Regions from separate parts of the Pseudoalteromonas sp. SWYJZ98 genome, predicted to be linked through region 1. Evidence: predicted binding sites of a transcription regulator. Region 1 holds the regulator's gene; each other region holds the start of a gene.

Region 1 (4,178 bases):
TCATCAGTGCCGAAAAAGATGAAAACTCAACTGACCGCGTTCACACAATTTTAGTACCGATCGAAACTAAAAAAAGTAAAAAAGGCGATAAAGGTCAACCATGAGCACATTAAAAGCAGAACTATTGGCAAAAAGCTATAAAGGTCGTGAAGTTGTAAAAAACGTCGGCCTTGAAGTACAAGCTGGCAGTATAGTTGGCTTACTTGGCCCTAACGGTGCTGGTAAAACAACGACTTTTTATATGATTGTAGGGCTTGTTCCTAGCGACAAAGGTAAAATATCTATTGATGATAACGATATTACTCTTTTACCTATGCATAGTCGTGCTAGATTAGGCATAGGCTACTTACCACAAGAGTCATCGATTTTTAGAAAGCTGACTGTTTATCAAAACTTAATGGCCATTTTAGAAACGCGCAAAGAACTAAATAAACAAGCCAGAGAAGACACGCTCAATAACTTATTAGATGAATTTAGCATACAACACATTCGTGATAGCCAAGGTATGGCATTATCGGGTGGAGAGCGTCGTCGTGTAGAAATAGCACGAGCACTGGCAGCAGATCCTAAATTTATATTACTGGATGAACCGTTTGCCGGTGTTGACCCTATTTCGGTATTAGATATAAAGAAAATAATAGAACATCTTAAAAATCGTGGGATTGGTGTATTAATTACCGACCATAACGTAAGAGAGACCCTTGATGTTTGTGAAAAAGCCTACATTGTTTCTCATGGGGAGCTGATTGCATCAGGTACTCCAGAACACGTATTAAATGATAAAACAGTACGCGATGTTTACTTAGGCGAGCAATTTAGGCTGTAACATTTACGCCATGTCTTTAAGCATCTGCTAGTATTAATTATAACAACATAAAAGGATTGTTAGAGATACATGAGGCAATCACTACAGCTGCGCATGGGCCAGCAACTTACAATGACTCCACAGTTGCAACAAGCTATTCGTTTGTTGCAACTCAGTACATTGGATCTCCAGCAAGAAATACAAGAAGCTCTCGACAGTAATCCACTATTAGAGGTTGAAGAGGCAGACTATTCTGAAGACGCTGCTGGTAAAAACGAGCAAAAAGCTGATACCGATGACATAACTGTTAGCGCATCTGCTGATGATGCTCCGAGCGAATACGAACAAGATACTGGTGAAGCACTTGCAAAAGACACGCTAAGTGACGACATGGCTATGGATGTTAGTTGGGATGAGTACATGAGTGCCGCCCCAGCAGCCTCATCAGGTCCAATGCCTGAAGACGAATCTATATACCAAGGCGCCTCTACTGAAACGCTCCATGAGTATTTAATGTGGCAATTACAACTAACGCCATTTAGCCCTACCGATGAAGCCATCGCGATTGCGATTGTAGAGGCCGTCGATGATTCAGGTATTTTAACTCTCAGTTGCGAAGAAATTTTAGAAAGCTTTAATCAAGAAAACGAAGATGATAACGAAGTCGAACTTGATGAAATTGAAGCGGTATTAAAACGCATTCAACTGTTTGATCCTGTTGGTATTGCTGCACGTAGTTTACAAGAGTGTTTGTGTATTCAGCTTAATCAATTTGATAAAGAAACACCTTACATTAATGAAACGAAAATGATTTTAACCGAGCATATTGATCTATTAGCAGCTCGCGACTATCGTACATTAATGAAAAAAACTAAGCTTAAAGAAGAAGAGCTTAAAGAAGTGATGACACTAATACATACTCTCAACCCAAAACCTGCAGATACTATTGTAAGGGAAGAATCTGAGTATGTTATTCCTGATGTGTCAGTTAAAAAAATTAAAGGTCGCTGGGTTGTCGAATTAAACCCAGATAGCATGCCTAAAATTCGTGTTAATAGCCAATACGCGGCAATGTCTCGCACTGTAAAATCAAGTGGCGACAGCCAGTTTATTCGCTCACATTTACAAGAAGCTAAATGGTTTATTAAAAGCTTAGAAAGTAGAAACGACACGCTATTAAAAGTTACTAATTGTATTGTTAAGCAACAACAAGGATTTTTTGAACATGGCCCTGAAGCCATGAAACCAATGGTTTTAAATGATGTCGCTGAAATGGTAGAAATGCACGAATCGACAATTTCGCGTGTGACTACTCAAAAGTACATGCATACACCCCGTGGTATATTTGAGCTTAAATATTTTTTCTCAAGCCATGTAAGTACTGAAAACGGTGGTGAATGTTCATCTACAGCAATACGTGCGCTTATCCGAAAATTAATCGCAGCAGAAAACTCAGCAAAACCATTGAGTGATAGCAAAATAGCGGATATATTGGCTGAGCAAGGAATTAAAGTAGCAAGACGTACAATCGCAAAATACCGTGAATCTCTTGCTATTCCACCGTCAAATCAGCGTAAAAGTCTGATTTAAGACGCTAAACTAAGAGGGTAATGCTTATGCAACTAAACTTAACTGGTCGTCACGTAGAATTAACCGATTCACTAAGAGACTATATTAATACTAAATTTGCGAAGCTTGAAAGACACTCTGATCATATTAATAATGTTCATGTCATTCTCGATGTAGAAAAATTAAATCAAAAAGCAGAAGCCACAATACACGTAAGCGGTGCTGAGCTATTTGCCTCTACAGAACATCAAGATATGTATGCCGCTATTGACTCGTTGATCGACAAGCTCGATCGCCAAGTAATCAAACACAAAGAGAAGCTTGCTCGACACTAATATGATGAAATTAAGTTCACTTATATGCCAGGACTGCAGCAAAGCTGCGGTCCTTTTTAATAGCAAAAAAAGAATTTTAGAGTTCATTAGCGAACTTGCTCACGACAAACTTCCGTATTTACCGCAACAAGATATTCTTAACGCTTTAATGAGCAGAGAGAAATTAGGTAGTACAGGTATAGGGCGTGGCATTGCTATTCCTCATGGAAGAATGAGCGGTGCAGAAGAGCCTTTGGCTTTAGTGCTCGTTAGCGAAACTCCAATAAACTTTGATGCAATCGATAATCGCCCTGTTGATATTTTTGTCGCACTCATCGTACCAGATGGCGATAACCAGCAGCACTTAAAGACTCTAGCAACCATTGCTGATAAACTAAACAACAAAGATTTTTGTAAACAGTTACGCAGTGCAAAATCTGATACTGAGCTTTACCAAGTTATTGTCGATCAATCATAGTTTTATAAAGGGTGTTAAATGGAGTTAATTATCATAAGCGGCCGTTCTGGTTCTGGAAAGTCGGTTGCTTTGCGCATTGTAGAAGATTTAGGTTATTATTGCGTAGATAATATTCCAGTAAACCTACTACCTTCATTAGTTCGCAGTGTGTCTGATAGCTACGATAAAATTGCTGTTAGCATAGATGTGCGCAACATCCCTAAAGAACAAGATGAATTTAACGATATTCTTGAATACTTGCCTGGCTTTGCAAACCCTACGTTGTTTTATTTAGATAGCGACGATCAGACATTGATCAAACGCTTTTCTGAAACACGCAGATTACACCCACTATCAATAGACTCGTTGCCCCTTGATTTAGCCATCAAAAAAGAAAAAGAATTACTTGATGTATTAACCACTCGCGCCGACTTTATGATAGATACGACTGATTTAAGTGTTCATCAACTCGCTGAATCTATTCGTGAAAAGATTTTAGGTAAAAAAGATAAGCAACTGATTGTCACATTTGAATCATTTGGTTTTAAACACGGTATACCAAAAGAAGCAGACTACGTATTTGATGCACGCTTTTTACCAAATCCACACTGGGAACCAGAGTTAAAGCCTTTAAATGGGTTAGATCAACCGGTTAAAGACTATTTAGCTAATCACAGCATAGTGCAAAAATTCACATGGCAAATTCAAACATTTGTACAAACGTGGTTACCACATTTAGAACGAAATAACCGCAGTTATTTAACCATTGCTATTGGGTGTACAGGCGGGCAACATCGCTCTGTGTATTTAGCGCAAACTATCGGTGAAAGTTTCGCAATGACACATCCCAATGTAAAAATTCGCCATCGCGAGCAAGAAAAATAATATAGCTGAATAATCACCTGTTCAGCTTAGGTAGAGTAAGTTATGCATTGTGAAGATACCTTTTTAATAAAAAACAAATTAGGCTTACACGCCAGAGCAGCTACTGTGCTTGCGCAATTAGCAGTACAATTTGATGCGACAATCACAT
Region 2 (4,178 bases), on a different contig from region 1:
AGTTATCCAACAGGGTTTTATTATTTTGTATCAAATAGTAAGCCAGAGCTTGCAGTGGCAATTAAAAAAGGGCTTGAGATAATGCAAGAAAATGGCGAGTTTGATGCTTTATTTGATGAATATTTCGCAAAAGATTTAAACTCGTTACCTTACGAAAAAGGTAAAACAATAGAGATTAAGCTCGATAACCCTTATTTTTAGGCACAAAAAAAGGAGCCTAGGCTCCTTTTTAGTATGCTATTAATAGCATTTAATTAGCGAAGTAACGACTCAGTTAATACTGGACGAATTTCGCGGATAATTGCTTGAGTCAGTTTTGGTGAACCACAGATAATATTGCCGCTGTGGTTATAGTTATTACCACCGGCGAAATCTACAACCATACCGCCCGCTTCTTTAACCATTAGTTCGCCCGCAGCAGAGTTCCAAGGTTTTAAACCAATTTCAAAAAATCCATCAACACGGCCAGCTGCAACGTATGCCATATCTAAAGCAGAACAACCTGCACGGCGAATATCAGCAGTGTGTACAAATAATGCTTTAAACGCTTCAGTGTATGCATCCATGTGGTTCTTGTTTTTGAAAGGGAAACCAGTAGCAAGTACAGTGCCTGCAAGAACCGTAGTTTTGCTAACGCGTAGACGTTTACTGTTTAACTGAGTGCCTTGACCGCGAGATGCAGTGAAAAGCTCACCACGAATTGGATCATAAATAACAGCTTGGTCTAAACGACCTTTAACTTTAAGTGCGATAGAAACCGCGTAATGAGGGATACCTTTGATGAAGTTAGTTGTTCCATCGATAGGATCTACAATCCATTGGTAATCATCATCCTTGCCTTTATGCTCACCTAGTTCTTCACCAACAATTGAGTGAGTAGGGTAAGACTGTAAAATAGTGTCACGAATTACGGCTTCGGCTTCTTTATCAATGTTAGTTACTAAGTCGTTAGCGCCTTTTTGTTGCACTTCAACTTTTGATAAATCTTCACTTGCGCGAAGTAAAATTTTGCCTGCGTTGCGCGCAGCGCGAACCGCAATGTTTAACATTGGATGCATGGTATTACCTTTGGGTTGTAAAAGAACGTTTATATATTTCAGCCGGCGTATTTTAGCGACTTTTGCCATAAAGTAAACAATAAACCCCAAATACTTGTGTTTGTTTTTTATACAAGATTGAAAAGTTTATATATTTTTAAAAAATAATTATCTGCATTTAAATAAATTAAATTTAAATAACACTTTACCTAAAGTTAACTTGAGGTTTTATCGTACTCCTAACTTAACTGATAGGATAACATTATGTATTTAGAGCACGTAAACTTAGTCGCGAGTGATATAGATAGTATGCTTACATTTTATCGCGCTGTATTTCCACATTGGTCGATTAGAAGTGAGGGCAGAGGCGATTGGCATGGAAAACCAAGACGCTGGGTACACTTTGGGGATGACACGCATTATATTGCGATAAGCGATCATGGTGAGGCTGAAAACAGAAGCTTATCGGGCCATCAAGTTGGTTTTGCACACTTTGCTTATGTAACTAATAATTTAAGCGCAGTAGTAATGCGCTTAAATAAAGCGGGTTTTACTCTAAGTAAGCAAGGTAGTGAGAACCCTTTTAGAAAGAATGTTTATTTTATTGACCCCGCAGGGTTTGAAGTAGAATTTGTAGAATATTTAAGTGATATCCCGAGTGAGCGAAATAACGATTTATAATAGGTTAACCACCGCAAAGTGCGGTGCTTAACGAGGCTTTATGAACGATTATTTCCAGCGCCAAGTTGTGTTTTTAGCTCATTAGCAAAGCTCATAAATTTTTCTTTAATTGTGCGCTTTATTTTTACTTCGACTGAGCCCATTACTGCCTTTCCTTCAATGTGAATAGTAGGACCTTGGCGTTTGTTAAGCGACACAGATTTATTTTCAAGGCTACTTAAAATACAAAACATTTTAGACACTACATTTACATGCTCTGGTACGTAAATCTCATCACTACCAAAAATACAGTTAACGTGAATAGTTACATTTTGATGCGCAAAAATGGCATCGGTAAAATCTAGCACCACCGATCCCATAAAGTTACTCAAATATATATTCTTTGGCACGACCCACTGACCGCTTCGCTCGTTAGAGCCTAAAATGCTGCGTAATGTAAAATCATCATCACTGTTTTGTTGTGCACTATAATGTGGTGTAAATTGCGATTGTTTTTCTGCTTTATATTGCTGATCAGTATTAAGTGTTAAATCTTCTACTAAGGCTAAAAGAGCTTCGTTATTAAGTGCATCCATCGCGTTATCTAAGCGTCTCTCAAATGCATCAACAGAAATCACCCCATGACTGTAATTATAAATTAATTGATCAATTACTTGTTCGCGTACTTGCTCTATTGGGCGGTCTTCGACTTTTACAGACATGGGGCATTCCTTATTATGTTTGCTATTAATACTGCTTCTGATGTTTATATGCAAAGCACGCACCAAATATAATAATCTTAATTATCAATGGTTTAATTTTTAATGGTGTTTTATGTTTTGTTATATTAACGATAGATTAACCAAAAATGCAATTATCTAGTTATTTTCACTATTTGAGAAAGTTTTACCGAGTAGCCTGTAAATAGTTACACAGCTATAGATAGTGCCTTATCCCAGGGTTACATCAAGTTATTGAAATATATATATAAATAAAGTTGGCCTAAAGCTCGCATTAGTTAAAGTGTCTTTAATCAAAAGGAGAAAGATTATGAAAACATTTAACAAATCTATTATCGCAGCTCTAGTTCTTGGTACTACGGCTATGGGTGCCCAAGCAAACAGCTGGGAAAACGAAAGTAAAGATGCTTGGATTGATGGTAAGGCAGAAACAGTTCTACTTATGAACACTAATCTAAACAACTTTGACATTAACACTGATGTAAAAAATGGCAAGGTAGTACTTACAGGTAAAGTTAATAGCGAGCTTGATAAAGAGCTAGCAGAAGAACTTGTACTTAGCCTAGATGGCGTATCTGATGTTGAAAACAGCCTTACCGTTGTTAAAAGCATGGACACAAAGGATAGAAGCAAAGACATGATGGACGATGATGATAACGACCTAACGGACGCTAAAATCACCACTGTAATCACAACTCGCTTCCTGTTTGATTCAGAAGTTGGTGGTACAGACATCGATGTTGATACCGACAATGGTATTGTAACTCTGAACGGTTCAGTAGAGTCTGAAGCTGAAAAACAACTAGCAGTTAAAATTGCTAAAAATGCTGAAGATGTTCGTGACGTAGTTGATAAACTAGCTATTGTTGCTGAATAATACAGTATAGTTAAGGCCCACTAACACTGGGCTTTACGCCTTTCTAATGCTTAATTTAAATGGAGTTTGATCATGGATATTATTCGTATAATACTTTCGGTTTTATTACCGCCATTAGGTGTGTTTTTGCAAGTTGGCTTAGGTATGCATTTTTGGTTAAATATTTTATTAACACTGCTAGGTTATTTCCCAGGTTTAATACATGCAATCTACATTATTGCGAAAAAATAATGACAGATTATATATTGTGTAAGCCGACTACTGAGGCCTAATGATACAATTGCCACAGTACTGTTCGGCTCACAATATTAGTTTTTAAATTAAATATTTTTTATCAAAATCTAATTTTTAATTTACTCAAACTAAGTGATTATTTCTTGTAACTCACTCCCAAAATTCCCTCAGCCAAACCATTGCTTACTTCAATTAAGCTTTCTAACTAACTGCAGTGTTCTGATTCTGTATTGATGCCAGTTAGGAAATCTTTAACATTAGTTTGTTTATATATCTACAATACGCGATTAATTACTCTATTATTTAGTGACAATATTACCATCACTTCTAGTGTTATCATTAAACCAAGCTTTTACGCATATTGAGGTAGTTAATTGAATATTCGACTTATAATGTCAGGCGTTGTGTCATTCGTTTTTTATTTTAGTTGGGCCTACTGGGCAAATAGCGCGGCAGACATTGCTAAATCGGTCACTCTTCAAGCTGCATTAGTGCAAGGTTTGTATAGTGGATTTGTAACGCTTTTTTTTACCTTTATTTTAGAAATGGTCGTCAACAAGTATAAGTTTAGTTATGTAACGCTTGCGTTCGTAACTCCAATTATTTGTATGTTTCATTCTAAAACACCAC
Region 3 (4,178 bases), on a different contig from region 1:
CTTATACTTGATGAGCGATGATTCTAGTAAAGTGAATGGCGAATCGTTAGATGCACAAGTAAAAAAGTAATTTAGTGTTTAAAAAATTTATACAACACACATTAAAAAAGCCGCAATTAGCGGCTTTTTTGTGTTCAATAAATAACTAATTTATTATTTACGTTTAGTAGGCTTAACACGTTGATTGTGTTTTTTAACTGCTTTGCGGATCTGGTTGATTTTAGCGCGTTTATCTTTGCGTTTTTCAGGCATAACAGAAAGCTTAGTTTGTGTCTCGCGCCCTAATTTAACGGTTTTGCGTAAGTAGTTTACTGTTTCTAAATCATACTCCATCCAACCACCTTGTGGCACGCGCTTATCAAGCTCTAGTTTACCGTAACGAATACGAATAAGACGAGATACTTCCGCATCTTGAGACTGCCATAAACGACGTACTTCACGGTTACGCCCTTCATTTAACGTTACGTTAAACCAGCGGTTAACGCCTTCGCCACCCATAGGGGTTACAGTCGTGAATTTGGCTGGACCATCTTCAAGCTCAACACCACGTAGTAAGTTTTTAACCGTTTCATTGGTTACTTCACCAAATACACGCGCAGAGTATTCACGCTCTACTTCATAGCTTGGATGCATTAAACGGTTAGCTAATTCACCATCATTAGTAAAGAGCATCAAACCCGATGTATTAACGTCTAAACGACCCACTGCAATCCAACGTTCACCATCAATGCGAGGAAGTCGATCAAATACTGTACGACGCCCTTCTGGATCTTTACGTGTGCTTAACTCACCTTCTGGTTTGTTATACATAATTACACGACAGATTCTATCTGCTTTTTCTTCAATCTTTACAGTGTGTCCGTCAACACGAATCAAATCGGTTTCTTCAACACGGTCACCTAACTTTGCCACTTTACCGTTTACGCTAACGCGGTTTGCGTCAATGTATTTTTCCATTTCACGGCGTGAGCCTACGCCTGCACGGGCTAAGACTTTTTGTAACTTTTCACCTTGTATAATACTCATTCGGATGGTTCTCTCACAGAAGGATCGCTCAATAACTGGTTAATTTTACTTTGCTGCTCAGTTGGCAACGCAGGTAAATTTTCAAGCCCAGTTAACGAAAAATAATCTAAAAATTGCTTAGTAGTTGCATATAAAGCCGGCTTTCCCGGAACCTCTTTATGCCCTACCACTTTAACCCACTCTCTTTCGAGTAAGGTTTTAATAATATTCGAACCCGTAGTAACACCTCTTACTTGCTCAATTTCGCCGCGTGTAATGGGCTGCCTGTATGCAATAAGTGATAATGTTTCCAGTAAAGCACGTGAATACTTAGGCGCGCGCTCTTGCCACAAGTTATTTAACCAAGGGCTTAAACTACTGCATGCCTGAAACCGATACCCACTACCAACTTCAACTAAGCGAATACCACGAGTTTGAAAATGTTCTTGTATTGTATCTATTGCGTCGTTTATTCGCGCCATAGAAATAGCTAAATCTATTAATACAGTGTCTTTAAGGTGGCGTTTACTCACAGGCTTATCTGCAACAAAAATAGCTGCTTCAATGATCTCAACTAGTTGTTCATCACTAATTCGCCGACCCGCCATACACACTCTTAACAAATAAAAACACACAGCCATCTATTATGACAGAACAACACCAAACTAGGAAAATATATCTATCAAATAACTAAATTTAAAACACAAAAAAGCCAGTGACTAGCACTGGCTTTAATCTTACTTACTAAAATGGTAACTATTAGTTACTTTTAAAAGCTTCTAATGCATCATCTTCAGCTACTGCGTTACCATATTTTTTAATGTAACCCATAAACTCGCTTTTACTGATGCGCTTATCTTGGTTTTTATCCATGTAACCAAAATGATTTGAAATATCATCATCGTTACCTTCAACTACCGAGATATAGCCATTGCTGTCGTTATCTAGACTTGCAAAGCTGCTTTCAATTTTATCGAATTTAGCAATTTCAGCTTTAAATGCCGACTCACTTACTTCAGAATCAGTGGCTACTTTACCATTGTTTAACTTCATGTAAGTGTTGAATTCTTTGCGGCTAATTTCGTTATCCATATTGGTATCAATATTTGAAAAATGGCCCCAAATGCTATCGTCATCAGCTTCAACTTTTGAGATGTAGCCATCGCTGTCATTATCTAAACTTGCAAAGTCACTGTCTATTCTTTCAAGACCTTGATTAGATGAACAAGCCGCTAGGCTTAATGATGCTAAAATAGTGGCTGCTAATGTTAACTTTTTCATAAGACGTATCCTTCGTAATTAATTAAATGTCACTTTAACTAATACAAATCCAATGCCAATAATAGTTAACTTATAATAATCAACAACTTAATCTCATTCTGTATATTTATTAAACAGTTTCAGTAAGTTAAGCTTGCAAGCTTTGCAAACAACCTTGTAATTTTTGCAAAAAAACACCCGGTAAAAACCAGGCATTTCAATTTTACTTATATAGTTAAGCTAACAATTAGATTGCTGCGTTTTGGTAGCGTTTAACAAACTCAGTAACTTTTTGGCCATTACATTTTAATGAGTTTAGGTTACCAATTTTTTGACGAACAGGTGCTAAACCTTGTTTTAAAGCCGTCATACATAATTGAGTTTCTTGTTGAGCGTCTTTTGCAAATACTTCTACTTTCTCAACTGATGCGTTGCTTAATGTCGTTTTTTTAGCAATATCACGAATATCTTCACCATTACATAAAATGCTTTTAGAAAAACGAGATAGGTAAACACCGTGCTGGGCAGCTTCTTTACGAGCAACGCTAAAGCCTTCGTTTGCACTTAGTACACATAACTTAGACTCAATTTTGTTATCTTGGCTAAAGTAAGTATTGCTTTGAGCTGACGCAGTTGCAGATGCTAGTAAAGCAGTGGCTAAAAGTAGTTGAGTTTTCATGAGAGATCCTATTTGAACGAGCTAAACAAGTGAATTTTGCGCATTATATATTCAATAAAGTTAAGTTCAATTGAATTTTTTATTTATTTAAATAATTAATATTGTATTCACAATGTTTAAACTTTACCCATCATTTGATCAACATTTGCGCAGCTATTATCTCAATTCAGTCATGTTATGTACGCGTATTTACTGATACAATTTAATCTATTAAATAGATCCAATTTTAAGGTAAATTTTATGAAAGTGATTTCTTTCAATATCAATGGTCTGCGTGCTCGTCTTCACCAATTACAAGCAATTATCGACAAACATCAACCAGACGTTATTGGCTTGCAAGAGATTAAAGTTCACGACGAAGCATTCCCACTAGAAGATGTACAAAAAATGGGATATCACGTCTACTTTCATGGCCAAAAAGCCCATTATGGCGTAGCTATGTTATGCAAAAAAGAGCCTAAATCGGTCTTAAAAGGCTTTGCTACCGATACAGAGGAATCGCAAAAACGCATGATAAGCGTCACTGTTGAACAAGATAACGGTCGCGACCTTACCGTCATGAATGGCTATTTCCCACAAGGTGATAATATTAATCACGAAACTAAATTCCCTTATAAACGCCAATTTTATAAAGATTTAATGACACACCTTGAAACCAATCACACACCCGATCAAGACGTCATCGTTATGGGTGATATCAACATATCACCTACCGATTTAGATATTGGTATTGGCGAAGTAAATGCTAAACGTTGGTTAAAAACGGGTAAATGTTCTTTCCAACCGGTAGAGCGTGAATGGCTTGCAACATTACTTAATTGGGGTTTTAAAGACACCTTTAGAGAGCAAAACCCCGAAACAGACGATCAATACTCGTGGTTTGACTATCGCTCTAAAGGGTTTGTAGATAATCGAGGACTTCGTATAGATGTAGTGCTTGCAACCAATGAGCTTGCAGCACGCTGCATAGATACAGGTATTGATTACGAACTTCGCGGTATTGAAAAACCCTCAGATCATGCCCCTATATGGTCAACATTTAAGTAATTATTATGCTCAGCCTAACAATGCAGGGGCTACTTTGGGCTCTTGTGATTATTATTGCTCTATTAAGCTTTGATAAAAAAACATATAAAACATTGCTTAATACGCCAGTCCGTCAAACTGGCGTACTTGCGTGTGCGTTAGTGTTTGCAGTGCTTTGGCGAATAAAGGCTGGCATTTTAACTGGCCT
Region 4 (4,178 bases), 180 kb from region 1:
GACCACAGGTGCAGGTGTAATTGACACACGCTCTTCTTGCCCATTATTAATTTCACAACCTGATATAACCATGCTGCTACTGAGCACACATAAAATAGCGATTAAACGCAAGCGCATGTTAATTAACTCCTAGATTTTTTGTTATGGGAATTTTAATTGAAAACCGGCAACCATGTGGCTCGTTATGCTCAACACTAAGTGTACCTCTTAGCTGTTCAACAGACTCTTTTACAATAGTTAAACCCAGTCCACTGCCTTGCAGCGTAACATTTTTACTGTGTTTACCTTGATAAAATGCGCTGAAAATTTGAGTTTTTTCTTGCTCTTTAATACCGCCCCCTTTATCAAGTACAACGATACAAAGCTGGTTTTGCTCAAGCGCTAAATTAATAGTAACGCTTTGCTTATTATCTGAAAATTTTAAGCCATTTGAAATAAGCTGAATTAAAATCATCTCAATAAGCTCACTAGGTAAAGCAAGCGGTTTGTTAGGTAAAGTGTTTTGCCACTGCAGAGCTTGCTCACGCGCACTTAAGCGATGCTCAAAATGGCTATTAATTTTATTAATAAGATAGCTAAATTCAACTTCGCTTAAGCTGTCTTTACTGGTGCGAATCGCATTATAACTCAGCAAACTGTCAATCATTGTGCGAAGGCGCACCATAGATTGGCTAATAAGCTCAAGCACCGCTTTTTGCTCAGCAGTAATTGGACCTACTATTTCATCAGTTAATAAATCAGTGCCTTCGACCATTGAAGCAAGCGGCGTTTTTAGCTCATGAGTTACATGGCGTAAAAAAGTATCTTTTTGCTGCTCAAGCATATGAAGTTGTTCTTGTACCCATTGGAGCTTTTCTCCTAGCTCAACAAGCTCAGCTGAACCTTTCACAGATATTTTTTGCTGCCAATGCCCCTGCCCAAGCTTATCAATAACCGTAGTTAACCCTTTTAGCCGCCCACTTATGCGCCATAAAAAACCTCCCCCAACAATTAAAGTCAGTGGAATAAGTGCCACCAGCCAGTTTATAAATGACGCTTGCAGGCTTGTAAGCTCATTTTGGTTATTGGTAATTTGCGCTTCGTTTTTATCACGTAACCATAAAGTAAGCTCAGCAACTAAGTCGCTCACTGGCACAAATAGCTCAGCTTGTTGTTGTTTTTGCTCAACGAGTTTTACATGCGCGGTTTGTAAGGTGGTATATAAGCGTTGCCATTGGTGGATATACTCTTTATTCGTGTTTACAAATTTGAGTTCATCAATGCTTTGTAGGGATGATTGCCATTTATCGACAATGAGCTTATCAAGCGATTCACTTTTTAATACCCAGTTTTGCCTAGTGGCGCGTTCAAGACTGTTGAGTTCTTGCTTTAAAGTGTTAAACGATTTGGTAACTTGGTAGTTGCTACTCACAATACTTTGAGTAACCGCTAATTGCTTATTAAGCGCATTTAAAAATACGATCACCACTACAGAAAGCGGGAGTAACGAAAGCAGCATACTCATTGCAAATTGCCCAATTAAATTAGGCCGCCAGTTAAGCATTGCATGGTATTTTTTAGCTATGGTTGCTGGCATTTCGTTTAGTCCTTTTAAGTTAAGCGTTCTATTATTAAGTGCTTACCTTATACACTAGCTGAACCAGCAATTATATTTAATACGATTAACAGCCAGCACTACAAAACAATGTGTCGCCAAATAGAGACAACGTAACTCGTTGATTTTAATAAACTCCCTTTTAACCCCATTAAATAGTGTTGCAAAAGGCACACAAAAATTACAATAAACCCAGTAAAAACTTCTCACTGGCTTAAAGAAAAAACAATAACCAATTGAAAAATAACAACAATTATTATTGGCACCATTTTTGTAATAGGAGTAATAACTTTAATCAATAAGGAAATAATTATGAACAAACGCATTTTAGTAATTTCATCATTACTACTGGCTTTAGGCTTTTTAGGCGCTAATGCACACGCAATGGACGTTCACGCGACTTTTAACGAACTTGATAAAGACAGTAACGGCACATTAAGTGAAGCCGAAGCAGGTGAAGATGCTGTGTTACACGAGAATTTTTCTCAAATTGATACTAATCAAGATGGGCAATTGTCGCTAGATGAATTCAAAAAATTTATTCAATAAACTTATTTAATAAGGAACGTGATTATGAAACAACTTATAGCCGCTTTTTCATTAATGTTTTTAGCAATTAGTGCCACCGTAATTGCATCGCCAACAAATGTGCGTTTTGCCCACTTAGATAAAGACATGGACGGACAAATATCAATTGCAGAAGCAAAGGAAGACAAGGAAGTAATGAGACAATTTGCCGACTTAGATGAAGACGGTGATGAAAAAATCTCAAAAAAAGAATTTGAAAGCTTTAAACCTTAATGAGTAATTACTGATTAAGCTTTACTTAAGCTTGTTATAGGTAAACTGGAATTAAAAGCATTTGCCATAATCCCTGAGGGAGTGTGTAAAAGGATTTAATGTTGGGAGTTAAATTACGGCAAGTGCTTTTTCCTTTTCACTTTATTTTACCCACAAACTTTAAATACATCTTTTGGAAGGAACACCATGAAGATACTTCCCCTTATTATAAGCATCTTAATGCTATTAAGCTTTGATGCCGCTGCACTTGATGTAAAGCAACGCTTTGATCACCTCGATAGCGACAAAAGTGGCTATTTAACGCATAACGAACTTGATCCCCAACCACAACTATTAAACACATTTGTAAAATGGGACAAAAACCAAGATAACCAAATTTCGTTAATCGAATTTAAAAATTACCTTACCAATAACCTCTACTGAGTATTTTTCATGAAAAAAACAAGCTATATAGCGCTTTTTGCGTTTGGTATTTTTAGCACATTAGGCTTTGCTGCAAGCAACAATGTTGCAGAGCAATTTGAAAAACTTGATAGAAACCAGGATGGTTTTTTAACACGTTCAGAAACCGCTGTAGACCCTGCTTTGTGGTCTCGGTTTTCAAGCTACGATCAAGACAAAGACGGCAAGCTAACGCTAAGTGAATACAGTTTATACGCTAGTAAATAAACCCTTTCAAAAGCTAGATATTTTATGTTCTAGCTTTACTGCTTTTTTCTTCATCATAATTTGTCTCACATATTAGTATTATAAAGTTGGGTTTGCTAGTGTTAACGCACTAACAATAAAAAATAATGCCTTATGTCGCTCAAAAAAATAATAAAACCACTCATACTAGCCAGCCTTTGCGCTAGTTCTAGTTACACTCTTGCACAAACAAAAGTAATTTATAACGCAAATGGTTATACCCCTTTATACCAAGGTGAAGTACAGCAGTTTACTACCCTCGTTATTAAAAATGGCAAGGTAGTAAAACTAGGTAGCGATACACTTAAAGATAGCTACCCAGATGCCAAGCTAATTGACGCGCACGGTAATACCTTATTACCAGGCTTAATTGATGCTCATGGGCACGTTATTGGCCTTGGCGATAATTTATCGCAACTTGATGTACGCGGTGCAAAATCGGTTGATGAAGTAACGAATAAACTAAAAGTATTTGCCGATAACAAACAAGGTTGGATTATAGGGCGAGGTTGGAACCAAGAGCTATGGCCTGATACACGCTTTCCTACGGCTAAAGATTTAGACAAAGTAGTTAACGATCGACCTGTGGTGCTTTCTCGAGTTGATAGCCACGCCATTTGGGTTAATTCAAAAGCGCTCGAACTTGCTGGTATTACCGCCCAAACAAAAGCGCCTGAAGGCGGTGAGATAATTAAAGACGAATTTGGCAATCCTACGGGTATTTTTGTAGACAAAGCAGAATCGCTAATTACCCAGCATATGCCAGCCCCTTCAAAACAAGATATAAGTGACTCACTAGATGCAGCAGGTAAACATTTATTAAGTTTAGGCATTACCTCTACTCACGATGCAGGTATTGATAAAACCACCTGGGAGGTTTACAAAGAGCGCGGCGACCTTGGTAATTTACCACTACGCATTGTGGCAATGTTAAGTGGTGCAAGCCCTGATTTAGACACAATGTTAAAGGCAGGCCGATACCACGACAAAAATGACTTTATGGAAATTCGCAGTGTTAAAGTTTACGCCGATGGCGCACTGGGCTCTCGTGGTGCAGCACTTATTGAAGAATATGCAGACAGACCTGGTCACCATG

The links. The regulator sigma-54, encoded in region 1, starts transcription at its own class of promoters, with help from an activator protein. The targets are predictions, from matches to a motif close to GTTGGCACGNNNNTNGNNT.
Region 2: I6F10_RS10410 (BON domain-containing protein) is a predicted target of sigma-54. The motif match lies at 2,694-2,712, and genes of this name have one in related genera.
Region 3: I6F10_RS02765 (EF-hand domain-containing protein) is a predicted target of sigma-54. The motif match lies at 2,328-2,346, and genes of this name have one in related genera.
Region 4: I6F10_RS00310 (EF-hand domain-containing protein) is a predicted target of sigma-54. The motif match lies at 1,853-1,871, and genes of this name have one in related genera.

The regions. Positions count from the first base shown of each region.
Region 1 covers NZ_JADYXA010000001.1:241,209-245,386, forward strand. Annotated here, with positions in the region: gene lptA (lipopolysaccharide transport periplasmic protein LptA) at 1-104, shown strand, start outside; gene lptB (LPS export ABC transporter ATP-binding protein) at 101-826, shown strand; gene I6F10_RS01160 (RNA polymerase factor sigma-54) at 896-2,395, shown strand; gene hpf (ribosome hibernation promoting factor) at 2,422-2,709, shown strand; gene ptsN (PTS IIA-like nitrogen regulatory protein PtsN) at 2,714-3,166, shown strand; gene rapZ (RNase adapter RapZ) at 3,185-4,030, shown strand; gene I6F10_RS01180 (HPr family phosphocarrier protein) at 4,073-4,178, shown strand, end outside.
Region 2 covers NZ_JADYXA010000014.1:954-5,131, reverse strand. Annotated here, with positions in the region: gene I6F10_RS10430 (substrate-binding periplasmic protein) at 1-201, shown strand, start outside; gene suhB (inositol-1-monophosphatase) at 255-1,058, opposite strand; gene I6F10_RS10420 (VOC family protein) at 1,302-1,718, shown strand; gene I6F10_RS10415 (LiaF domain-containing protein) at 1,757-2,419, opposite strand; gene I6F10_RS10410 (BON domain-containing protein) at 2,748-3,314, shown strand; gene I6F10_RS10405 (YqaE/Pmp3 family membrane protein) at 3,387-3,545, shown strand; gene I6F10_RS10400 (hypothetical protein) at 3,923-4,178, shown strand, end outside.
Region 3 covers NZ_JADYXA010000002.1:234,569-238,746, reverse strand. Annotated here, with positions in the region: gene I6F10_RS02780 (YciK family oxidoreductase) at 1-70, shown strand, start outside; gene rluB (23S rRNA pseudouridine(2605) synthase RluB) at 154-1,026, opposite strand; gene scpB (SMC-Scp complex subunit ScpB) at 1,023-1,613, opposite strand; gene I6F10_RS02765 (EF-hand domain-containing protein) at 1,765-2,286, opposite strand; gene I6F10_RS02760 (hypothetical protein) at 2,513-2,944, opposite strand; gene xthA (exodeoxyribonuclease III) at 3,185-3,991, shown strand; gene I6F10_RS02750 (energy-coupling factor ABC transporter permease) at 3,997-4,178, shown strand, end outside.
Region 4 covers NZ_JADYXA010000001.1:63,490-67,667, forward strand. Annotated here, with positions in the region: gene I6F10_RS00300 (hypothetical protein) at 1-117, opposite strand, end outside; gene I6F10_RS00305 (sensor histidine kinase) at 119-1,576, opposite strand; gene I6F10_RS00310 (EF-hand domain-containing protein) at 1,907-2,143, shown strand; gene I6F10_RS00315 (hypothetical protein) at 2,168-2,395, shown strand; gene I6F10_RS00320 (EF-hand domain-containing protein) at 2,582-2,818, shown strand; gene I6F10_RS00325 (EF-hand domain-containing protein) at 2,828-3,064, shown strand; gene I6F10_RS00330 (amidohydrolase) at 3,197-4,178, shown strand, end outside.